Regions from separate parts of the Leifsonia sp. NPDC056824 genome, predicted to be linked through region 2. Evidence: predicted binding sites of a transcription regulator. Region 2 holds the regulator's gene; the other holds the start of a gene.

Region 1 (10,024 bases), on a different contig from region 2:
CGGGCTGAGCGCGATCGCGATCGCCCGCGCACTCGGCGCCCGCCCGATCGCGATCGACCGCTCGCCCGACGCGCTCGAGGAGGCCGCACGCCTCGGCGCCGAGCACACCGTCCCGGCCGGCCCGGACGCGCCGGAGGCCGTCGCCGCCCTGACCTCCGGCGGCGCGCACGTCTCGGTCGACGCAGTGGGCTCGGCCGAGACCGCCACCGCGAGCGTGCTGTCGCTGCGCCGCCGCGGCCGGCATGTGCAGATCGGCCTCCTGGCCGGCGGGATGCCCGTGCTGCCGCTCGACCGTGCTATCGCCTGGGAGCTGGACCTCCTCGGCAGCCACGGGATGGCGGCCGCCGACTACCCGGGGATGCTCGCGCTCGTGGCCTCGGGCGCCCTCCGACCCGACCTGCTGGTCACCCGCATCGTCGGCCTGGCCGAGGCCGCCCGCCTCCTCCCCCTGGCCGCGTCCGCCCCCACCCCCGGCATCACCGTCCTCAACCCCAGCCACCCCTAGCCCCGCCTCCGCCCTCCCCTGCCTCCTCCCTCCCACCCCGCAGCCAACGGAGGACATCCACCCCGAATCCCCCGAACCTCCTCCGCTAACTGACTTTCGTGTGCCCGCCGCAGCGGATGTCCTCCGTTCTCGACAGGCGTGGCGAACGGAGGAGATCCACACCGACGCGCCGGTCGGGGACGGCTAACGGAGGAGATCCGTGGCGAGACACCGGCCGAGGACGGCTAACGGAGGAGATTCGGGGATGCCGGGGCGTCCACTCCTCCGTTAGCCGCAGGGGTCGGCCGGCGGTGGGGTGGGCGGCGGTGGGATGGCGGTAGGGCGGGACAGCCGTGCGGCGGGTGGCCGTGGCGCGGGCGGGCGGGCGGCAAGTCGGCGGAAACGGGTGGTGCGGGGCCGGATGTGTGCGGTGGGGGGCGGCAGGATGGGGGCATGCGACTGTCCGACATCCCCGCGCCCGACTCCGCGGCGGCCCGCGCCGCGCTCGAGCTCGCCACCGAGTACCACACGCCGTCCCTGCTCAACCATGTGCTCCGGTCGTGGCTGTGGGCGGAGGGCTTCGCGACCGTCGAAGGCCTGCACGGCGTCGACCGCGAGCTGCTCTATGTCTCCGCCGTCCTCCACGACATCGGGATCGTGCCCGCCTTCGACAACCACACCCTCGCCTACGAGGACGCGGGCGGCCACGTCGCGAAGGCGCTCACCGCGGGCGCCGGCTGGTCCGCCGCGCGCCGGACCCGCGCGCACGAGGTGATCGTCCGCCACAACTGGCCGGAGGTCGACCCCGACTTCGACCCGGAGGGCCACCTGCTGGAGGTCGCGACCGCACTCGACATCTCCGGCGTGCGGCCCGACGTGCTGCCGGTGGAGTTCCGGCGGGAGGTCGTCGCCGCGTTCCCGCGGCTCGGCGTGGCCGCCGAGTTCACCGCGTGCGTGACCGACCAGGCCGAGCGCAAGCCGGACACCGCGGCGAAGCGGATCGTCGATCGCGGCGTCGCCGAGAAGCTGCGGCGCAACCCGCTGGAGTCCCTCGGCTGACGCGGCGACGTATCCTCGTCTGGTGCCCCTACAGCTCCCCGCCGCCGACTGGCGCGCCCGCGAGGCCGCGCACGCCGAGCGCGCCGACGCGCTCACGGCCGGTCACCGCGCCCGCGCCTCCCGCGGCGAGAAGCACCCGATCGAGGACTTCCTCTTCACCTACTACGCCTACTCGCCGTCGGTGCTGCGCCGCTGGCATCCCGGCGCCGGGGTGGAGCTCCTGGAGGCCGCGGGCGACCCGCGCGCGTCCTGGCGCTGGTACACCGCAGGCGCGACGCCCGGCGGCCTCGTCGTCGACCGCGCCGCGATGGAGCGCGAGAAGGCGCCACTGCTCACCACGATCGAGCGCATCCTCCGCTCGACCGCCGCACGGCCGGGCCGGTTCGGCTGCTTCGGCCTGCACGAGTGGGCGATGGTGTACCGGCAGGACGAGCACCGTCACGACGTCCCGCTGCGCCTCGGCCAGGGCGGCACCGACGCCGTGGTGGAGGCCGCAGAGCTGCGCTGCACGCACATCGACGCGTTCCGCTTCTTCACGCCGGAGGCCGCGCCCCGCAACCGCTTCGCGCCCACGCGCGCGACACAGCCGGAGCTGGAGCAGCCCGGCTGCCTGCACGCCGGGATGGACGTCTACAAGTGGGCGATGAAGCTCGGCCCGCTCGTCCCCGGCGAGGTGCTGCTCGACGCGTTCGAGCTCGCCCGCGACATCCGGCTGCTCGACATGCAGGCCTCCCCCTACGACATGCGGCCGTGGGGCGCGGAGCCGGTGCGCATCGAGACCGCGGAGGGCAAGGCCGAGTACGTGCGACGGCAGCGCGCGTTCGCCGAGCGGTCGAACGCGCTGCGCGCGCGGGTGCTCGACGCGTGGCCGGGCGGGCGTCAGGTCACGCCCACCCTGGACCGCGTCCCGGCCTAGCCGCCGTTGCCCTTCCCGCCACCGACACCACCGGTGCCTCCGCCGTTGCCTCCACCGAGGAGGCCGCCGCCGGTCGGCTGCGGTGTCGGGGTGGTGGTCGGCGCCGGCGTCGAGGTGTTCTGACCCGAGCTGATCTGGAGGGTGATGCTCGATCCGCCGTCCACGCTGGAGCCCGACGACGGGTCGGTGCCCGCGACGGTGCCGGCCGGCTGGTCGCTGGGGACCGGCGTCTGATCGACGGTCACCGTCAGCCCGAGGCCCTGGAGCAGCGTCGTCGCCTGGTCGGGCGTCTTGCCGCTCACGTCGGGAACGGTCACCTGGCTGCCGTACAGCACCGAGTTGTCCGGCTTCGGGAACGAGTCGCCGCCGTAGACGTCGTCGAGCGCCTTCAGGATCGGCTTGGCGATCGAGAACTTGACGTTGCCGCCGCCGATGCCGTTGAAGTCGAGGCTCCGCAGCGGGACGGACCCGGACACGTTGCCCACCCAGGTGGCCTGGGCGACCTTCGTGGTGGAGGTGATCATCCAGTTCTGCAGCGAGTCGTCCGTCGTACCGGTCTTGCCCATGATGGAGGTGCCGTCGTACGGGTTCGCGCTGGCCGCGGTTCCGCCGCCGCGCATCACGCCCTGCAGGGCGTAGGTGATGCCGGACGCGATGTTCTTCTGGAGGCCCTGCGTGCAGGTCGACGGGCTCACCTTGTGCGGCGTCCCGTCCGCGTTGACGACCTTGTCGATCGCGATCGGCGAGCAGACCGTTCCGCCGTTCGCGATGCCCGCGTAGGCGGTCGCCATCGTCAGCGGCGCGACGTTGTTCGTGCCGAGGATCATCGACGGGTACGAGTTGAGCTGCGCGCCGGTCTTGGCCGGGTGCACGCCGAGGCTCTGCGCCGCCTTGAGGATCGAGCAGAGGTCGGTCTTGGTGGCCATCTGGGCGAACGCCGTGTTGACGGACTGCGCCGTCGCCGACATCACCGACAGCCGGCTCGCCGAGCCCTCGTCGTTGGACACCGGCCACGGCGGGCCGGAGACCGTCCCGCAGGTGCTGTGGAAGTCGGACATCTGGAAGTTGTGCTGGGAGGCGTCGATCGTCTCGTACAGACTGTGGCCGCCCTCCAGCCAGCCGGCGAGGTCGAACGCCTTGAACGTCGAACCGGTCTGGAAGCCCTCCGAGCCTCCGTAGGCCTCATCGGTGTTGTAGTTCACCGCCGTCGTGCCGGGTTGGGGCTGGTCGGTGTTGTTGAAGGTCTTGTTCTGCACCATCGTGACGATGCGCCCGGTGCCGACCTCGACGGACACGTTCGTCGCGCCCACGTCGATGTCGGGCCGCGCCGACGGGATGTACTTGGAGATCGACTGCTGGGCCGCGGTCTGGAGGTCGAGGTTCAGGGTCGTGTAGATCTTGAGCCCGCCGCGGTTGAGCGTCGTCCAGCGCTCGGCGCTGGTCTTGCCGTACGCCGGGTCGTTGAGGATGACGTCGCGGACGTAGTCGCAGAAGAACGCCGCGTTGACCTGCTGCGCGCCGGCGCATCCGGACGCGGTGGCGGTGATGGTGGGCTGGATGGGCGTCTTCTTGGCGGCGTCCCGGTCGGCCAGCGAGATCTTGTGGTTCACGTACATGCGGTCGAGCACGTAGTCGCGCCGCGCCTTGGTGAGCTTGTAGCCGTCGGCGGCGCCGTTGTCCTTGTTGTTCGGCTCGTCGATGCGCAGGTTCGACGGGTTGTTGACGATGGCGATCAGGGTCGCCGCCTGCGGGAGGGTCAGCTTGGCGGCGCTGGTGTTGAAGTAGTACTCCGACGCGGCCTCGATGCCGTACACCTGGCCGCCGAAGCCGACGACGTTGAGGTAGCCGAGCAGGATGTCCTGCTTGCTGTACTTCTTCTCCAGGCCGACCGCGTACCGCATCTCCTGGATCTTGCGCTGCAGGGTCACGCCCGCCGCGTCGTTGTAGCAGGCGGTGACCTTCTTCTGGTCGGTGAGGCCCTCGCAGTGCTCCACCTCGACGTTCTTGACGTACTGCTGGGTGATGGAGGACCCGCCCTGCACGCCCCCGCCGACGACGGTCGAGAGCGCGCCGCGCACGGTGCCGAACAGGTCGACGGCGCCCTCGCTGTAGAACCGGGGGTCCTCGGCGGAGGTGGCGGCGTCCTTGGCGACGTTCGCGACGTCGGCCCAGCCGACATCCTTACGGTTCTGCGCGTAGAACTGCGCGATCGGGACGTCGTTGCCGCCCTGCTTGGCGTACACGGTGGAGTTCTGCGCGAACTGCCCGATGTTCAGGTCGGCCGGCAGCTTGTTGAAGTCGCTGATGCCCGCAGCGGCCGCTACGCCGGCTCCCAGGAAACCCGGAAGAAAGAACAAGGTCGAGAGCACCGCAGCGACGAGCGCGAGCGCCACCCACTGCACGATCGCGGCGTTTCGCGAGCGCGGAGTACGCAGCTCGAACCGCTTGAGTGGCTCGAAACGCTCGTCGATCGCCTGAAGGCGCGGGGAATTTGGGAATCTGTCCGGGTTGGGCACGTATCCACGCTTCCAGGGTCTGCTGTGGGAGGGGTTGAGACATGCACTGTACCCCTATGGGGACTTTCAGGAAGGGGATGCGAAAGGCGCCGGCCCCCACAGGGTGCCGGCGCCTTCCGTCGCTCAGCGACGCGACTACGCCGCGGCCGCGAACACCACCCGCGGCCGCACCTGGAGCACCCCGTCGACGGCGTCGACCACGACGCTCCCGCCGTCCGCGACGCTCCCCGCCACCATCAGCTCGGCGATCCGGTCGTCCACCTCGCGCTGGATGACGCGGCGCAGCGGGCGGGCGCCATACTCGGGCTCGTAGCCGGCCTCGGCGATCCACGTCACGGCGGCCTCCGTCACCTCGAATCCGATGGACCGGTGCGCCAGCCGGGCCGCCGTCGCCTGCAGCAGCAGGCGGACGATGTCGCGGAGCTGCTCGGCGTCCAGCTTGCGGAACAGCACGATCTCGTCGATGCGGTTCAGGAACTCGGGACGCATGGCCTCCCGGAGCTTGCCCATCACCCGGTCGCGGATGTCCTTGTCCGAGGCGAACCCGCCGGAGCCGACCGGCACGAAGCCGAGGGCGCCGCTGCGGGAGGCCAGGAACTCCGAGCCGAGGTTGGAGGTCATGATGACGACCGTGTTGCGGAAGTCGACCGTGCGGCCCTGGCCGTCCGTCAGCCTGCCGTCGTCCAGCACCTGCAGCAGCAGGTTGAACACGTCCGGGTGCGCCTTCTCGATCTCGTCGAACAGCACCACCGAGTACGGGTTGCGGCGCACGCGCTCGGTGAGCTGGCCGGCCTCGTCGTAGCCGACGTATCCGGGAGGGGCGCCGACCAGGCGGGCGACGGTGTGGCGCTCGCCGAACTCGCTCATGTCGAACCGGATCATCGCCTTGTCGTCGCCGAACAGCGACTCCGCCAGCGACTTGGCCAGCTCGGTCTTGCCGACGCCGGTCGGGCCGAGGAACAGGAACGAGCCGACAGGGCGGCGCTCGTCGCCGAGGCCGGTGCGGTTGCGGCGCACGGCCTTCGCGACGGCCGTCACGGCGTCGTCCTGGCCGATGACGCGGGCGTGCAGCTCCGACTCCAGCGCGGCGAGGCGCTCGCGGTCGGCGTCGCCGATGCGGGACACCGGGATGCCGGTCGCCCGGGAGACGATGGCCGCGATCTCGGGCTCGTCCACGACCGCCTCCGCGGCGTGGCGCGGGGCGTTGCCGAGCTCGTCGATCCCGTGCTGCACGGCCTCCATCTCGTCACGCAGGCGGGACGCCTCCTCGTAGTGCTCGGCGGCGACGGCGGAGTTCTTCTCGGACTCCAGGGTCGCCAGGCGCTGCATCAGCGCGGACGCGTCGACCCGCTTGCCGAGCGACAGCCGCAGCCGGGCGCCGGCCTGGTCGATCAGGTCGATCGCCTTGTCCGGCAGGAATCGGTCGGAGATGTAGCGGTTGGACAGCTCCACGGCCGCGCGGATCGCCTCCGGCGTGTACGTGACGGCGTGGTGCTCCTCGTAGGCGGAACGCAGGCCGTCCAGGATGAGCACGGCGTCCTCGACGCTCGGCTCGCCGACCATCACCGGCTGGAAGCGGCGCTCCAGCGCCGGGTCCTTCTCGATGCGGCGGTACTCCTTGAGAGTGGTGGCCCCCACCAGGTGGAGGTCGCCGCGCGACAGACGGGGCTTGAGGATGTTGCCCGCGTCCATACCGCCGGACTCGCCGGACCCTCCGGCGCCGACCACGGTGTGCAGCTCGTCCACGAACACGATCAGCTCGTCCTTGTCCGCGCTGATCTCGTCCATGAGCTTCGTGAGCCGCTCCTCGAAGTCGCCGCGGTAGCGGGTCCCTGCGACCATCCCGGCGAGGTCGAGCGCGACCACCCTCTTCTCGAGCAGCTGCTCGGGGACGTCGCCCGCCACGATCGCGCGGGCCAGGCCCTCCACGATCGCGGTCTTGCCGACGCCGGCCTCGCCGACCAGGACGGGGTTGTTCTTGGTCCGGCGGGAGAGGATCTCGACGGTCTGCTCGATCTCGTCGAGCCGGCCGATCACCGGGTCCAGCTTGCCGTCGCGCGCGAGCGCGGTCAGGTCGGTGCCGAACTGGTCGAGCATCGGGGTCTCGGAGTCGCCGGCCGCCTCAGGGGCCTCCTGGGCTCCTGCGCCGACCGTGGCGGACTGCCGCATGGCGTTGGTGAGGGAGTCCGGGGTGACGCCCGCGGCCTGGAGGACCTGCCCGGCGGGCGCGTCCTGACCGATCACGAGCGCGAAGAAGAGGTGCTCGGGATCGATGTAGGTCGCACCGGAGGCGCGGGCCACCTGGTAGGCGTGGAACAGCACGCGCTGGGCGGACGCGGTGATCGAGGCGCCGTCGGCGTCGATCGGCTCGCCGGACGCGGGGAGGCGCTGCTCGGCGGCGTCGGCGACCGCGGACGGGTCGACGCCGATGCGGCGCATGGCGTCGGACGCGGGCTCCTGGCCGGCCATCACGCGGAGGATGTGCAGGGCGTCGAGCTCGCGGTGGCCGTGCTCGAGGGCGTAACGGCCCGCCTCGGCGAGGAGTTCCTGCGTGCGCCGGCTGAGGAACCGGCTGATGTCGATGGAGCGCGCGGCACGGGCGCGCTCGCCCGCGAGGTAGCGCGAGAGGAACTCGTCGAACGAGTTCTCGCTGCCGCTCTCAGGGGTGAAGTTCTCGGGCACCTGATCTCCTGTTTTCCTAAAGTTGAGTTGGTTGCACTCAAGTTCAACGTTCAGGGGGAGCCATTATTCCGGGAGGCGAGGACGAATTCGTCCCCGGCGACGTGTACCGTCGCCCGCATGGGGAAGCATGGCGTCTCGAACAGTTCCGATCCGGCCGTCGTGGTGATCGGCGACGGCGTCGCGGGCGCGGCCACCGCCTTCGCGCTCGCGCGGCGCGGCGCCGCGGTCACGATCGTGGACGCCGGCCTCCCCGGCCGTGCGACCGACGCGGGCGCGGGCATCGTGCAGCCGTGGAGCAGCAGCGCGGGCGGCGACTACTACGAGCTCTACGCGGCAGGGGCCGACTTCTACCCGGAGCTGATCGACCGGCTCGCCGAGGCGGGCGTGCACGACATCGGCTACCGGCGCTCCGGCGCGCTCGTCGTCAACCGGGATGCGGCCGTCGTCGACGAGGTGGAGGCCCGGGTCCGCGGACGCGCCGCCGCGTCCCGCACCGCCGGCGAGGTGCGCAGGGTGGACGCGGACCAGGCGTGCGAGCTGTTCCCGCCACTGGCCGACGGCCTCCACGCCCTCCACATCGCCGGCGGCGCCCGGGTGGACGGGAGCGCGCTGCGCACCGGCCTGCTCGCCGCGGCGACCGCCCTCGGCGCGACGCACCTGGATGCCACCGCCGCGCTCGACGCCGACCGGGTCGTGACCGTCGACGGCGAGACCGTCCCCGCCGACGCAGTCGTGGTCGCCGCGGGCGCCTGGACCGACGGGGTGCTCCACCCGCTCGGCGTCCGCGTGCCCGTCGAGCCGCAGCGCGGACAGCTCGTGCACCTGCGGGTCGACGCCGACACCCGCGAGTGGCCGTCCGTGCACCCGGTCGCTGCGCACTACCTGGTGCCGTTCGACGCCGGGCGGATCATCGTGGGCGCGACCAGGGAGGCCGGCTCCGGGTTCGACGCGCGGGTGACGGCGGCGGGCGTGCGGCAGGTGCTGGACGACGCGCTCGCCATCGCGCCCGGCCTGGCCGACGCGACGGTGATCGAGACGCGGGTCGGACTGCGCCCTGTCGCCGAGAGCGGCCTCCCGACCGCCGGCCCGGTGGACGACCGGCCCGGCCTCTTCGTCAACACCGGGTTCGGCGCCGGCGGCCTCACGATGGGCCCGCTGATCGGCGACCTGCTCGCGGAGCGCATCCTCGCATCGCTCGCCTGACCGGCACTTCACCGGGTATCCTTCCGGCGTTCACCACCGTCTTGGACTTTTCTTGGGAGGACTGGGATTGACTGGGGACGGACGCTGATTCGAAAGGACGGTGCCGACCTGTCTGTCACGATGCTGCGGCCGGCCCCGACCAGGAGTGCCGCCCCGCTCACCCGCCCCGCGGTGCTCGCCGCGCTGTTCGGCGTGCTCGCGACCCTGCTCTCCGCCGTCGGCTCCGGCATCCCGTCGCTGTGGGGCGACGAGGCCACCAGCATCATGTCCGCGCAGCGCCCGCTGCCCTCGCTGTTCCGGATGCTCGGGAACGTCGACGCCGTGCACGGCACCTACTATCTCGGCCTGCACTTCTGGGGCGACCTGGTCGGGTTCTCCCCGTTCGCCGTGCGGCTGCCGAGCGCGATCGTGGTGGGGCTCGCCACCGCGGCCGTCGTGCTGCTGGCGGCGCGCCTGCGGAACGCGCGCACGGCGGTCATCGCCGGATTGGTCTGCGCGATCCTCCCCCGCGTCACCTACATGGGCGAGGAGGCGCGCTCGTTCGCGTTCTCGGCGGCGGTCGTCGCCTGGCTGACCGTGCTGCTGGTCGCCGCGCTCGACCGCGAGCGCCCGCGGGCCGTGTGGTTCGTCGGTTACGGCCTGCTGCTCGCGGTCGGGACGTACGTCTTCCTCTACACGATCCTGTTCGTGGTGGTCCACGGCGTGATCGTCGCCGTGTGCCGCCCGCCGCGCCGCACCGTCCGCGGCCTGCTGATCGCGGTCGGCGGGGCGGTGCTGGCCGCCGCTCCCGTGCTGGTCTTCGCGATCGGCCAGCACAACCAGATCTCCTACCTCGGCGCTGTGCCGCAGCTCGCGCCGCAGACCCTGTTCAGCGGGCTGTGGTTCGGCGACTCCTGGCCGCTCGCGATCGTGGCCTGGGCGCTCATCGTCCTGGCCGTGGCGGTCGCGATCCGGCAGCGGGTGGTGGCGGCGCACGCCCGCGGGGAGCGTTTCCTCGCCCGCACGGAGTCGCGCCTCCCGTCCCTCGTCGGCGTCGCCCTGGTCTGGCTGCTCTTGCCGCCCGTCATCCTGATCGCTGTGCAGTCGGTCGTGCCCGACTTCACTGCCCGGTACGTGTCGTTCTGCGCCCCGGCGGCTGCGCTGCTGATCGCGTGCGGTGTGGAC
Region 2 (10,024 bases):
CGCCGCCTACCCGGTGGTGCGCTTCGCCGCGCGCGGATGGCGGTTCCGGGCGGGGTCGACCGTACGCTTCGTCGTCATCGGCCAGGTCGCCGGGCTCGCCTTCATCCTCGCGTGGTGCCTCTTCGCGCCGCGGGCCGACCTGGGCGGGATCGGCTGGTTCGCGATCGCTATCGCCGCCGTCGGGATCCCGCTCGCGCTCGGCGACGCGCTGCAGTCGGTCGGCCGGCTGCGGGTGCTCTCGATCGCGCTCACGGCCGTCACCGCGCTGACCGCGGTCGCCGCCGGGACGCTCACGATCGCCCCAACCCTCGCGACGGCGACCGTGGCGCGGAAGGCCGTGCCGGTCACCGAGCAGACGCTGACCGACGGCGCCCAGCTCACCGTCCACATCCCGCCGACCGCCTCCGGATTCTCCGCCCGCGACGCGCACCTCTTCGTGCCGCCGGGCTGGCTGCGCGACCCGTCCAGCACGCGTCCCGTCGTCGAGATGATGATGGGACAGCCGGGCAACCCGACCCTGGGCGCGACGCTCGACGCCCTCCACGGCATCGGCGACGAGCGGCTGAACGACGCCCCGTTCATCCTCGTCGTGGACCAGCTCGGGAACGTCGAGGCCAACCCGCCGTGCAGCGACACCAGTGCAGGCAAGATCGACACCTACCTGTCGAAGGACGTCCCGGCCTGGATACGCGGCAACCTCCCCGTGAGCGGCGACCGCGCGAACTGGGCGATCGCCGGATACTCGCACGGAGGCGAGTGCGCGGCCTACCTCGGCGCGACCCACCCCGGGATCTGGGGGAACGTCGTCTCCATCTCGGGGCCGGACAAGCCGGGCGAGCACCGGCCGACCTACACGCGCGACACCTACTACGGCGGCAGCCAGGCGACCTACGAGGCAGCCTGGCCGGAGAACATCCTCGCCGCCACCCACTACCCGCAGCCGACCCGGGCGATCTTCGTCGCCGGCGCGCTGGACCCGCACTTCCGCCCGCAGGTGGAGGCGACCGCGACGGCCGCAGAGAAGGCGGGGTGGAAGGTCACCTACTGGGCCGTCCCCGACTCCACCCACACCCAGGCGCTGGAGCCCGGGCTGAAGACCGCGTACAACCAGCTCATCGGCGTCTGGCTGGCGTCCGGCGCGGTGGCGCCGCAGGCCGACCGTCTGCTCTGCACTCCCGACGTGAACGCGCGGGCCTGCGGCCTGACGCAGGCGGGGGCCGTGGCCGGCACGGTGACGATCGTCGACCTCAGCGTGCTCGCCGTGTTCCTCGGGGCGCAGCTGCTGCTGTTCTTCCGCCGCGGGCGCCGGCTCCGCGCCGAGGCCGACGCCGCGTAGCGCCCACGCCCCGCACTTTCGTGCCGAATGTGGTGTTTCCCGTCGCTATTCGCGACATTCGTCACGAATCGCGGCGCGGCTACGCGGCGACGGTGTCGCGCGCGGCGGTGAACGCGGCGACGCAGCGGCGGATCTCGTCGTCGGTGTGCGCGGCCGAGAGCTGCACGCGGATGCGCGCCTTGCCGCGCGGCACCACCGGGAACGAGAACGCCGTCACGTAGACGCCGTGCTTCTGCATCTCGTCCGCGATCCGCGCGGTGAGCGCGGCGTCGCCGAACATCACGGGCACGATCGGGTGCTCGCCCGGCAGGAGGTCGAAGCCGGCCTCCGTCATCAGCTCGCGGAACAGCGCGGCGTTCGACACGAGGCGCGCGCGCAGCTCGTCGGACTGCTCCAGCAGGTCGAGCGCGGCGAGCGTGCCGGCGACGATCGACGGCGCGAGCGTGTTCGAGAACAGGTAGGGCCGGGCGCGCTGACGCAGCAGGTCGACGACCTCCTGGCGGGAGGAGACGTAGCCTCCGGACGCGCCGCCGAGCGCCTTGCCGAAGGTGCCGGTGTAGATGTCGACGCGGTCGGCGACGCCGCAGAACTCCGGCGTGCCGCGGCCGTGCTCGCCGACGAAGCCGACGGCATGCGAGTCGTCCACGAAGACCAGGGCGCCGAACTCGTCGGCCAGGTCGCAGATCTCGGCGAGCGGCGCGATGTAGCCGTCCATCGAGAACACACCGTCGGTGACGATCACCGTGTGGCGGGCGCCGGCGTCACGCGCCGCGGTGAGCTGGGCGCGGAGGTCGGCCATGTCGCGGTTCTTGTACCGGAACCGCTGCGCCTTCGACAGCCGGATGCCGTCGATGATGGAGGCGTGGTTGAGCTCGTCCGAGACGATCGCGTCCTCCGCGGAGAACAGCGTCTCGAACACACCGCCGTTGGCGTCGAAGCACGACGAGAACAGGATCGTGGCCTCGGTTCCGAGGAACGCGGACACCCGCCGCTCCAGTTCGAGGTGCTGCTCCTGCGTGCCGCAGATGAACCGCACGCTCGCCATCCCGTAGCCCCAGTCGTCGAGCGCGGACTTCGCCGCGTCGCGGAGGGCGGGATGGTCGGCGAGGCCGAGGTAGTTGTTGGCGCAGAAGTTCAGCACCTCAGCGCCGTCAGCGGTGATCAGCGCCGCCTGTGGACCGTGGATGCTGCGCTCGCGCTTGGTGAGCCCGGCCTCCTCGATCTCCGTCAGCTGCGCCGCGAGGTGGTCGCGAAACGTCCCGTACATCAGAGCTCCGTCCAGTCGAGGATGACCTTGCCGCCGCCGGCCGCCGCAGCCGCAGCGAACCCCTTCTCCCAGTCGCGGGCCGCGAAGCGGTCGGACACGATGGAGGCGATGGAGTCGTGCAGCGGCTTGGAGGTCTGCAGCATGGCGCCCATGGCGTTCCAGGTCTCGAACATCTCGCGCCCGTAGATGCCCTTCAGCGTGAGCATGTGCGTCACGACGATGCCCCAGTCGATGGCGATCTGCTGCGACGGGAGGCCGAGCATCGCGATGCGGCCGCCGTGGTTCATGTTCTCGATCATCGAGGGCAGCGCGGTGGGGGCGCCGCTCATCTCGAAGCCGACGTCGAAGCCCTCGCGCATGCCGAGCGCCCGCTGGGCCTCCCGGATGTCGTGCTTCGAGACGTCGACGGTGAAGTCCGCGCCCATGCCCTTCGCGAGCTCCAGCCGCTGCGCGCTCACGTCGGTGCCGACGATGAAGCGGGCGCCGACGTGGCGGGCGACGGCGATGGCCATCAGACCGATCGGCCCGCAGCCGGTGACGAGCACGTCCTCCCCGACGACGGGGAACGCGAGGGCGGTGTGGACGACGTTGCCGAGCGGGTCGAACAGGGCGCCGACCTCCGGCTCGATGCCGTTGTGGTGCACCCACACGTTCGTGGCCGGCAGCACCAGGAACTCGGCGAACGCGCCGTCGCGCTGCACGCCCACGCCCTGCGTGCGGATGCACATCTGGCGGCGGCCGGCGCGGCAGTTGCGGCAGGTGCCGCAGACGATGTGGCCCTCACCGGAGACCTTGTCGCCGACCTCCACGTCGTGGACGAGGGAGCCGACCTCCACGACCTCGCCGTAGAACTCGTGGCCGGGGACCAGCGGTGCGGCGACGGCGGAGGCCGCCCAGTCGTCCCACCGCAGGATGTGCAGGTCGGTGCCGCAGATGCCGGTGCGGAGCACCCGGATCTTGACGTCCTCCGGCCCGATCACGGGCTCCGGAACCTCGACCAGGGCCAGACCTGGCGCGGCTTCGCTCTTGAACAGGGCCTTCATGTTCGCCATCCTCGTGGGTCGTGCGTGTGCGTCTTCGCTGTGGCCGCCGTGCCTTGTGAGCGTGGAGGCCGCGCACCAGCCTACCCGCGGCACGGGCGCACACGGCACAGATGACGGATGCGAGACGGGTGCGGGTCAGTAAGCTCTCGGGCATGGCGGGCGAATTGGTCGGCGGCAGCGGGGGCGGCGCCGCCCTCCCCGCGGGCGGCCGCGAGTGGATGGACGCCGACAGCGCGCTCTGGCACACCGCGCGCATCCTCGACTCGGTGACCGGCGGCGTCGTGCCCGACCAGGGCATCCGCACGCTGTTCCCGCTCCACGACGGGGAGGTCGCGCTCGCACAGGGCACGTACACGCTCGACTCGATGCGCGCGCTCGGCGACGGCAGCTACCAGCGCACCGGCTCGTTCGCGTTCGGGGTGGGCGTGATCGGTCTTGCGGTGACCGCCGGCACCCTCGCCGCCAACGCCTCGCGGAACAATGCAGCCCGCGCGCAGGCCGCGGCCGACGCGCAGGTGGTCTGGCGACCCGACCACGCGGGGCTGCTGACGGTGACGAACCTCGGCTTCTTCATCGTCACCAGCGCCGGCACGTTCTGGTGGGAGTGGGCGTCCGTCGACCTCATGGAGGTGGTCGCCTTCAACACGGTCGTGCTGCAGGGCCGGTCCGATCGTGGGCCGGTCACCTGGCGGGTCTACTCGCACTGGTCGGAGCTGCTGTTCGTGCTGTGGGCGCAGGCCAGGCACCCCGGCCACCCGCAGCTCGCCGGGCGCGCCTGGCTGCCGGAGCGGTGGGAGGCCTGGGCCGGTTCGATGGGGCGTCCGCTTCCGGCCGCGCAGCGTTAGAGTGCGGACATGAAGCGCGCACTCATCGTGATCGATGTCCAGAACGAGTACGTCACCGGCAACCTGAAGATCTGCCACCCCGACCTGATGACCTCCATCCCGAACATCGAGGTCGCGATGGACGCGGCCGCCGACCACGACGTGAAGCTCGTGCTCGTGCAGCACGTCGAAGACGAAGGGTCGCCGCTGTTCGCCCGCGGATCGGAGGGCGCCGCCCTGCACTCGTCGGTCGCCGACCGGAAGCCGGACCTCCTGGTCACCAAGCAGGGCGTCTCCTCCTTCGCGGGCACCGAACTCGAAAACTGGCTGCGCTCGGAAGGCATCGACACCGTCGCGATCGCCGGCTACATGACCCAGCACTGCTGCGCCGGCACGGCACGCGACGCGGCGGCGCTCGGCTTCACCGTCGAGTTCCTGTCCGACGCCACCGGGACGCTCGACCTCGTCAACGAAGCGGGCTCGATCTCCGCGGACGCCCTCCACATCAGCGTGCTCATGACGATGGACTCGGAGTTCGCCGCCCTCGCGACCACCGAGGAGTGGACGCTGGCGGTGGAGGCCGGCGACACCCTCCCGGTCTCGAACCTCTGGGACAGCACCGGCCACGCGCGCGTGCCGGGCAAGCACGAGGAGTTGCACAAGCTGATGCGCGAGGTGCGCGCCGGGATTGACAGCGACATCGCCGCCGAGGAGGCGCGCGAGTTCCGGAACACCCTCTACGTCGGCCAGGGCGCCTCCACCTCGCTCTGACGACGACCGCCGAGGGGCACGTAAACGCCCCTAAAAGTGCGTTTTAGGGGCGTTTACGTGCCCTTCGATCGTGTATGTCTCCGCAGGTGCGCGGCCGTCCAGCTGAGAGGCGCCTGGGCGCCGTCCCCCGCCCGGTGAACGCCGCGTGAAGCGTGGGCGAGCAGTTGCGTGCGCGCATGGCGTCCCGTGCGCGCGCGGGCCACGATCGACGAGGTTGAACGCCCCCGTTCGGGGGCGACCTCTCGAAAGGATGCTGATGGCCCCCATCAGACGGACCGCGCGCCCCCGGGTCCTCGCAGCCAGCGCCGCCATCGCCGGCGGAGCGCTGCTCGTCGGCGTCACCGCGGCGCCCTCCCTCGCCGACGAAGGGCAGGGCCACGGCGCCCGCGCCGATGTGAAGCACGTCCTCCTGCTCTCGGTGGACGGCCTCCACCAGAAGGACCTCGACTGGTACGTCCGCACGCACCCCGCGTCCGCGATGGCGGCGCTGGCGGCGCACGGCACCGACTATACGAACGCCTCCACGCCGGTCCCGTCCGACTCGTTCCCCGGGATGGTCGCCCAGGCCACCGGCGGCAACCCGGGCACCACGGGCGTCTACTACGACGACACCTTCAACCACGCGCTCCTGCCCGCCGGCACGACGAACTGCGCCGGCGTGAAGCCGGGCGCCGAGGTCGCCTTCACGGAGGCCGCCGACAAGGACCAGACGAGCATCGACGCCGGCCAGGGCCTCGCCGGTCTCCCCGGCAGCATCCTGTCGATGACGGGCACCCCCGCCTCCCTGCTCGACCCCGCGCAGCTCCCGGTCGACCCGGCCACCTGCAAGCCGGTCTACCCGCACCAGTACATCAAGGTGAACACGATCTTCGAGGTCGCCAAGCAGGCCGGCCTCCACACGGCGTGGAGCGACAAGCACCCCGCCTACGAGATCCTCAACGGCCCGTCGGGCACCGGAGTCGACGACCTCTTCACCCCGGAGATCAACAGCAACGCCGCAGCGCCGTTCACCGGCGACTGGACCAAGGACAACCTGGCCACGCAGCAGTACGACGGCTACAAGGTGCAGGCCGTGCTCAACGAGATCGACGGCAAGGACCACTCGGGCACGAAGACCGCACCGGTTCCCGGGATCTTCGGCATGAACTTCCAGACGGTCTCGACCGCGCAGAAGCTGCCGACCTCCGACGGCCTCACCGGCGGCTACCTGGCCGACGGCTCGACCCCTGGACCGCTGCTGAGCAAGGCGCTCGGCTACCTCGACGCGTCGCTCGGCGCGTTCACCGCGGAGCTGAAGAAGACCGGTCACGCGGGCGACACGACGATCATCCTGTCGGCCAAGCACGGCCAATCCCCGACGAACCCGGCCGCCCTCAAGCGCGTCGACGACGGCCCGATCATCGCCGGCCTCAACGCCGCGTGGAAGGCCGCCCACCCGGCCGCGGGCGACCTGGTCGCGTTCTCGACGGACGACGACATCATGCAGCTCTGGCTGAACGACCGCACCCAGGCGGCGGCCGACTTCGCCAAGCAGTACCTGGCGACGCACACCGCGGCGGGCAACAACATCTCCGACGCGCCGGTCACGGTCCAGGCCTCCGGCCTCACCACGATCTACGCCGGAGCGGGCGTCGCGAAGTACTTCGGCACCGCCTCCACCGACGCGCGCATCCCGGACGTGCTGGGCATCGCGCAGACCGGCGTCGTCTACACGGGCGGCACCTCGAAGATCGCGGAGCACGGCGGCGCGAGCGCCGACGACCGCAACGTCCCGATCCTGGTCTCGGCCCCCGGCGCGAAGCACGCGCAGCGGATCGGCGCCCCGGTCGAGACGACGCAGATCGCGCCGACGATCCTCAGCCAGCTCGGGCTCGACCCGCGCGCCCTCCAGGCGGTGAAGATCGAGGGGACGAAGGTCCTCCCCGCTTCGCAGCGCTAGCAACACGACTGAGGGGCACGTTGTTGTCACTTTCCACGCGGAAAAGTGACAACGACGTGCCCCTCGGCGTTCGGGCGCGGGGAGGGCGCGGCTAGCGCTCGAGGGGGCGCCAGACGACGATCTGGTTGCTGCGGCGGACGCGGGTGCCGGCGCGCATCGAGACGACCTCGCCCTCCGATCCGGCGGCGAAGACGCGCCGGCCCGGGCGGTTGAGCAGCTCGTCGGCGAGCGCCGACTCCAGGTCGCGCACCCGGTCGCTCAGCGCGCTGACGTGATCCTCCAGCTCCAGGATGCGGCGGATGCCCTCCAGACTGACGCCCTCGGAGCCCAGCCGCGCGACCTCGCGGAGCTTCTCGACGTCACGCATCGAGTAGCGGCGCGACTTGCCGGCCGTGCGGCCCGGGCTCACGAGCCCGAGCCGGTCGTACTGCCGGAGCGTCTGCGGGTGCATCCCCGCCAGCTCGGCGGCGATCGAGATCACGAAGACCTGGGTGTTCTCGTCCATGGCTAGCCCCGAGCCTTGGCCAGGATGTCCTCTCGCGGGTTCTCGTCGGGAAGCTTCTCGGCGAAGGCCTCGAGAGCCTCCTTGGCGTCACTGGAGAGGTGCGACGGCACCGCGATCTGCACGACGGCGAGGAGGTCGCCCGTGCCCTTCGCGGTCTGCACGCCCCGGCCCTTCACCCGCAGCACGCGGCCGCTCGGGGTGCCGGGGGCCACGCGCAGCTTGACCGGCTCGCCGCCGAGGGTCGGCACCTCGATGGTCGCGCCGAGCGCGGCCTCCGCGAAGGTGACCGGCACGGTGACGCGGAGGTTCAGGCCGTCGCGCTCGAACACCGGATGCTTGCGCACGGTGACGGTGAGGACGATGTCGCCGGCCTCCCCGCCGTCCGGGCTGGGCTGGCCCTTGCCGCGCAGCTTGATCTTCTGGCCGTCGGCCACGCCCGCGGGGATCTTGACCTTGAACGGCTTGCCGTCCGCGGCCTGGAGGCTGATGGTCTCGCCCTTGGTGGCCGTGAGGAAATCGATGGTGGTGTGCGCGGTCACGTCGTTGCCGCGGGTCGGTCCGCCGTAGCCGCGGTAGCCGCCGCTCGTCGTGCCGAACCGGCCGTTGCCGAACAGGCCGCCGAAGACGTCGTCGAAGCCGCCCTGGCCGCCTTGCTGGAACGTGTAGCGCTGGCCGCCCTGGCCGCCGCCGAACATCCCGCCGAACACGTCGTCGAAGCCGCCCTGGCCGCCCGTGCCCGGAGCGGTGAACCGCGCACCGGAGCCCATCGCGCGGATCTGGTCGTACTCCTTGCGCTGCTCGGGGTCGGCGAGCACCGAGTGCGCCTCGCTGATCTCCTTGAACTTGGCCTCGGCGGCCGGGTCGCCCGGGTTGGAGTCCGGGTGGTACTTGCGCGCGAGCTTGCGGTACGTCTTCTTGAGGTCCGCCTCGCTGACGTCCTTGGAGACGCCTAGGACCTTGTAGAAGTCCTTGTCGAACCAGTCCTGGCTTGCCACGGCGCCTCCTCTCCTGCCTGAGCTGTCGTGGTCGGTGCCCTCGTGGGGCCCGCTGTCTGTGTCGAAGTCTGCATGTGTCGTGGCGCCAGGAGCGGCGGGACACGCATCCCGCCGCTCCTGGCGCTCGTCGTCCGGCCGGTCAGGCCGGGGTGGCGACGACCACCTTGGCCACCCGGACCACGGTGGAGCCCAGCCGGTAGCCGGTCTCCACCACGTCGGCGACGGTGTCGGCCGTCACGCCGGGTGTGGGCTGCTGGAAGATCGCCTCGTGGACCTGCGGGTCGAAGGGCTCGCCCTTCTCGCCGTACGGGGTGAGGCCGAGCCGCTCGACTGCGGTGCGCAGCTTGGCCGCGATGGTCGCGAACGCGCTGCCCTCCGTGAGGTCGCCGTGCTTGTCGGCGCGCTCCACGTCGTCGAGCACCGGGATGAGACCCTTGACGGCGTCCCCGATCGCGCGCTCGCGCTCGATCTCCCGGTTGGCCTCGGTGCGCTTGCGGTAGTTCGCGTACTCCGCGGTCACCCGCTGGAGGTCGGCGAGCCGCTCCGCCGCGAGTTGGTCGGACGTGGTCTGGCCGGAGAGGATGTCGAGGTCGTCGTCCGACAGGACGCTCGCCTCCTCCTCGTCGGCCGGACCGACGTCCACCAGCTCTTCGTGCGAGAGGTCGTGCTCGTCGCCCTGCGGCTCGCGAACCTTGCCGGTCTCGGGGTCGATCCTCCGCTTGTCGCGGATGATCGGCTCCTCGCGCTCGGGCTCCTGGGAACCCTGCCCGTCTCGGTTCTTGTCGGCCATGGTTACTTCTTCTCCTCGTCCTCGACGACCTCGGCGTCGATGACGTCCTCATCGTCGGAGGAGGAGCCCTCGCCGTCCGCGCCCGCCTCGCCCGCGTCGCCGGCCGGGGCCTCGGACGCCTGTGCGGCCGAGTAGATGGCCTGGCCGATCTTCTGCTGGCTCTCGTTCAGCTTGTCGTACGCGGTCTTCAGGGCCTCGTCGTCGTCGCCGGCGAGCGCGGTCTTCAGTGCGTCGATGTCGCCCTGGACCTCGTTCTTGACGTCCTCCGGGAGCTTGTCCTCGTTCTCCTTGATGAGCTTCTCGTTCGAGTAGACGAGCTGCTCGGCCTGGTTGCGGGTCTCGGCGGACTCGCGGCGCTTCTTGTCCTCCGCCGCGTGCTCCTCGGCCTCGCGCACCATGCGCTCGATGTCGTCCTTCGGCAGGCTGGAGCCGCCGGTGATCGTCATCGACTGCTCCTTGCCGGTGCCCTTGTCCTTGGCGGAGACGTGCACGATGCCGTTGGCGTCGATGTCGAAGGTGACCTCGATCTGCGGGATGCCGCGGGGGGCCGGGGC

What was found. The regulator HspR, encoded in region 2, represses chaperone genes until heat shock. The targets are predictions, from matches to a motif close to AAGTTGAGTCNNNNNGACTCAACTT.
Region 1: the regulator HspR is predicted to act here: its motif matches at 7,677-7,701, upstream of ACFRFH_RS16830 (ATP-dependent Clp protease ATP-binding subunit).

Annotation. Positions count from the first base shown of each region.
Region 1 is NZ_JBHUAV010000004.1:308,879-318,902, forward strand. It holds gene ACFRFH_RS16810 (zinc-dependent alcohol dehydrogenase family protein) at 1-505, shown strand, start outside; gene ACFRFH_RS16815 (HD domain-containing protein) at 938-1,543, shown strand; gene ACFRFH_RS16820 (3-methyladenine DNA glycosylase) at 1,566-2,459, shown strand; gene ACFRFH_RS16825 (transglycosylase domain-containing protein) at 2,456-4,975, opposite strand; gene ACFRFH_RS16830 (ATP-dependent Clp protease ATP-binding subunit) at 5,111-7,657, opposite strand; gene ACFRFH_RS16835 (NAD(P)/FAD-dependent oxidoreductase) at 7,775-8,860, shown strand; gene ACFRFH_RS16840 (glycosyltransferase family 39 protein) at 8,981-10,024, shown strand, end outside.
Region 2 is NZ_JBHUAV010000001.1:904,746-914,769, forward strand. It holds gene ACFRFH_RS04420 (alpha/beta hydrolase) at 1-1,336, shown strand, start outside; gene ACFRFH_RS04425 (glycine C-acetyltransferase) at 1,416-2,603, opposite strand; gene tdh (L-threonine 3-dehydrogenase) at 2,603-3,646, opposite strand; gene ACFRFH_RS04435 (hypothetical protein) at 3,799-4,491, shown strand; gene ACFRFH_RS04440 (cysteine hydrolase family protein) at 4,501-5,241, shown strand; gene ACFRFH_RS04445 (alkaline phosphatase family protein) at 5,498-7,180, shown strand; gene ACFRFH_RS04450 (heat shock protein transcriptional repressor HspR) at 7,272-7,685, opposite strand; gene ACFRFH_RS04455 (DnaJ C-terminal domain-containing protein) at 7,688-8,680, opposite strand; gene ACFRFH_RS04460 (nucleotide exchange factor GrpE) at 8,820-9,470, opposite strand; gene dnaK (molecular chaperone DnaK) at 9,473-10,024, opposite strand, start outside.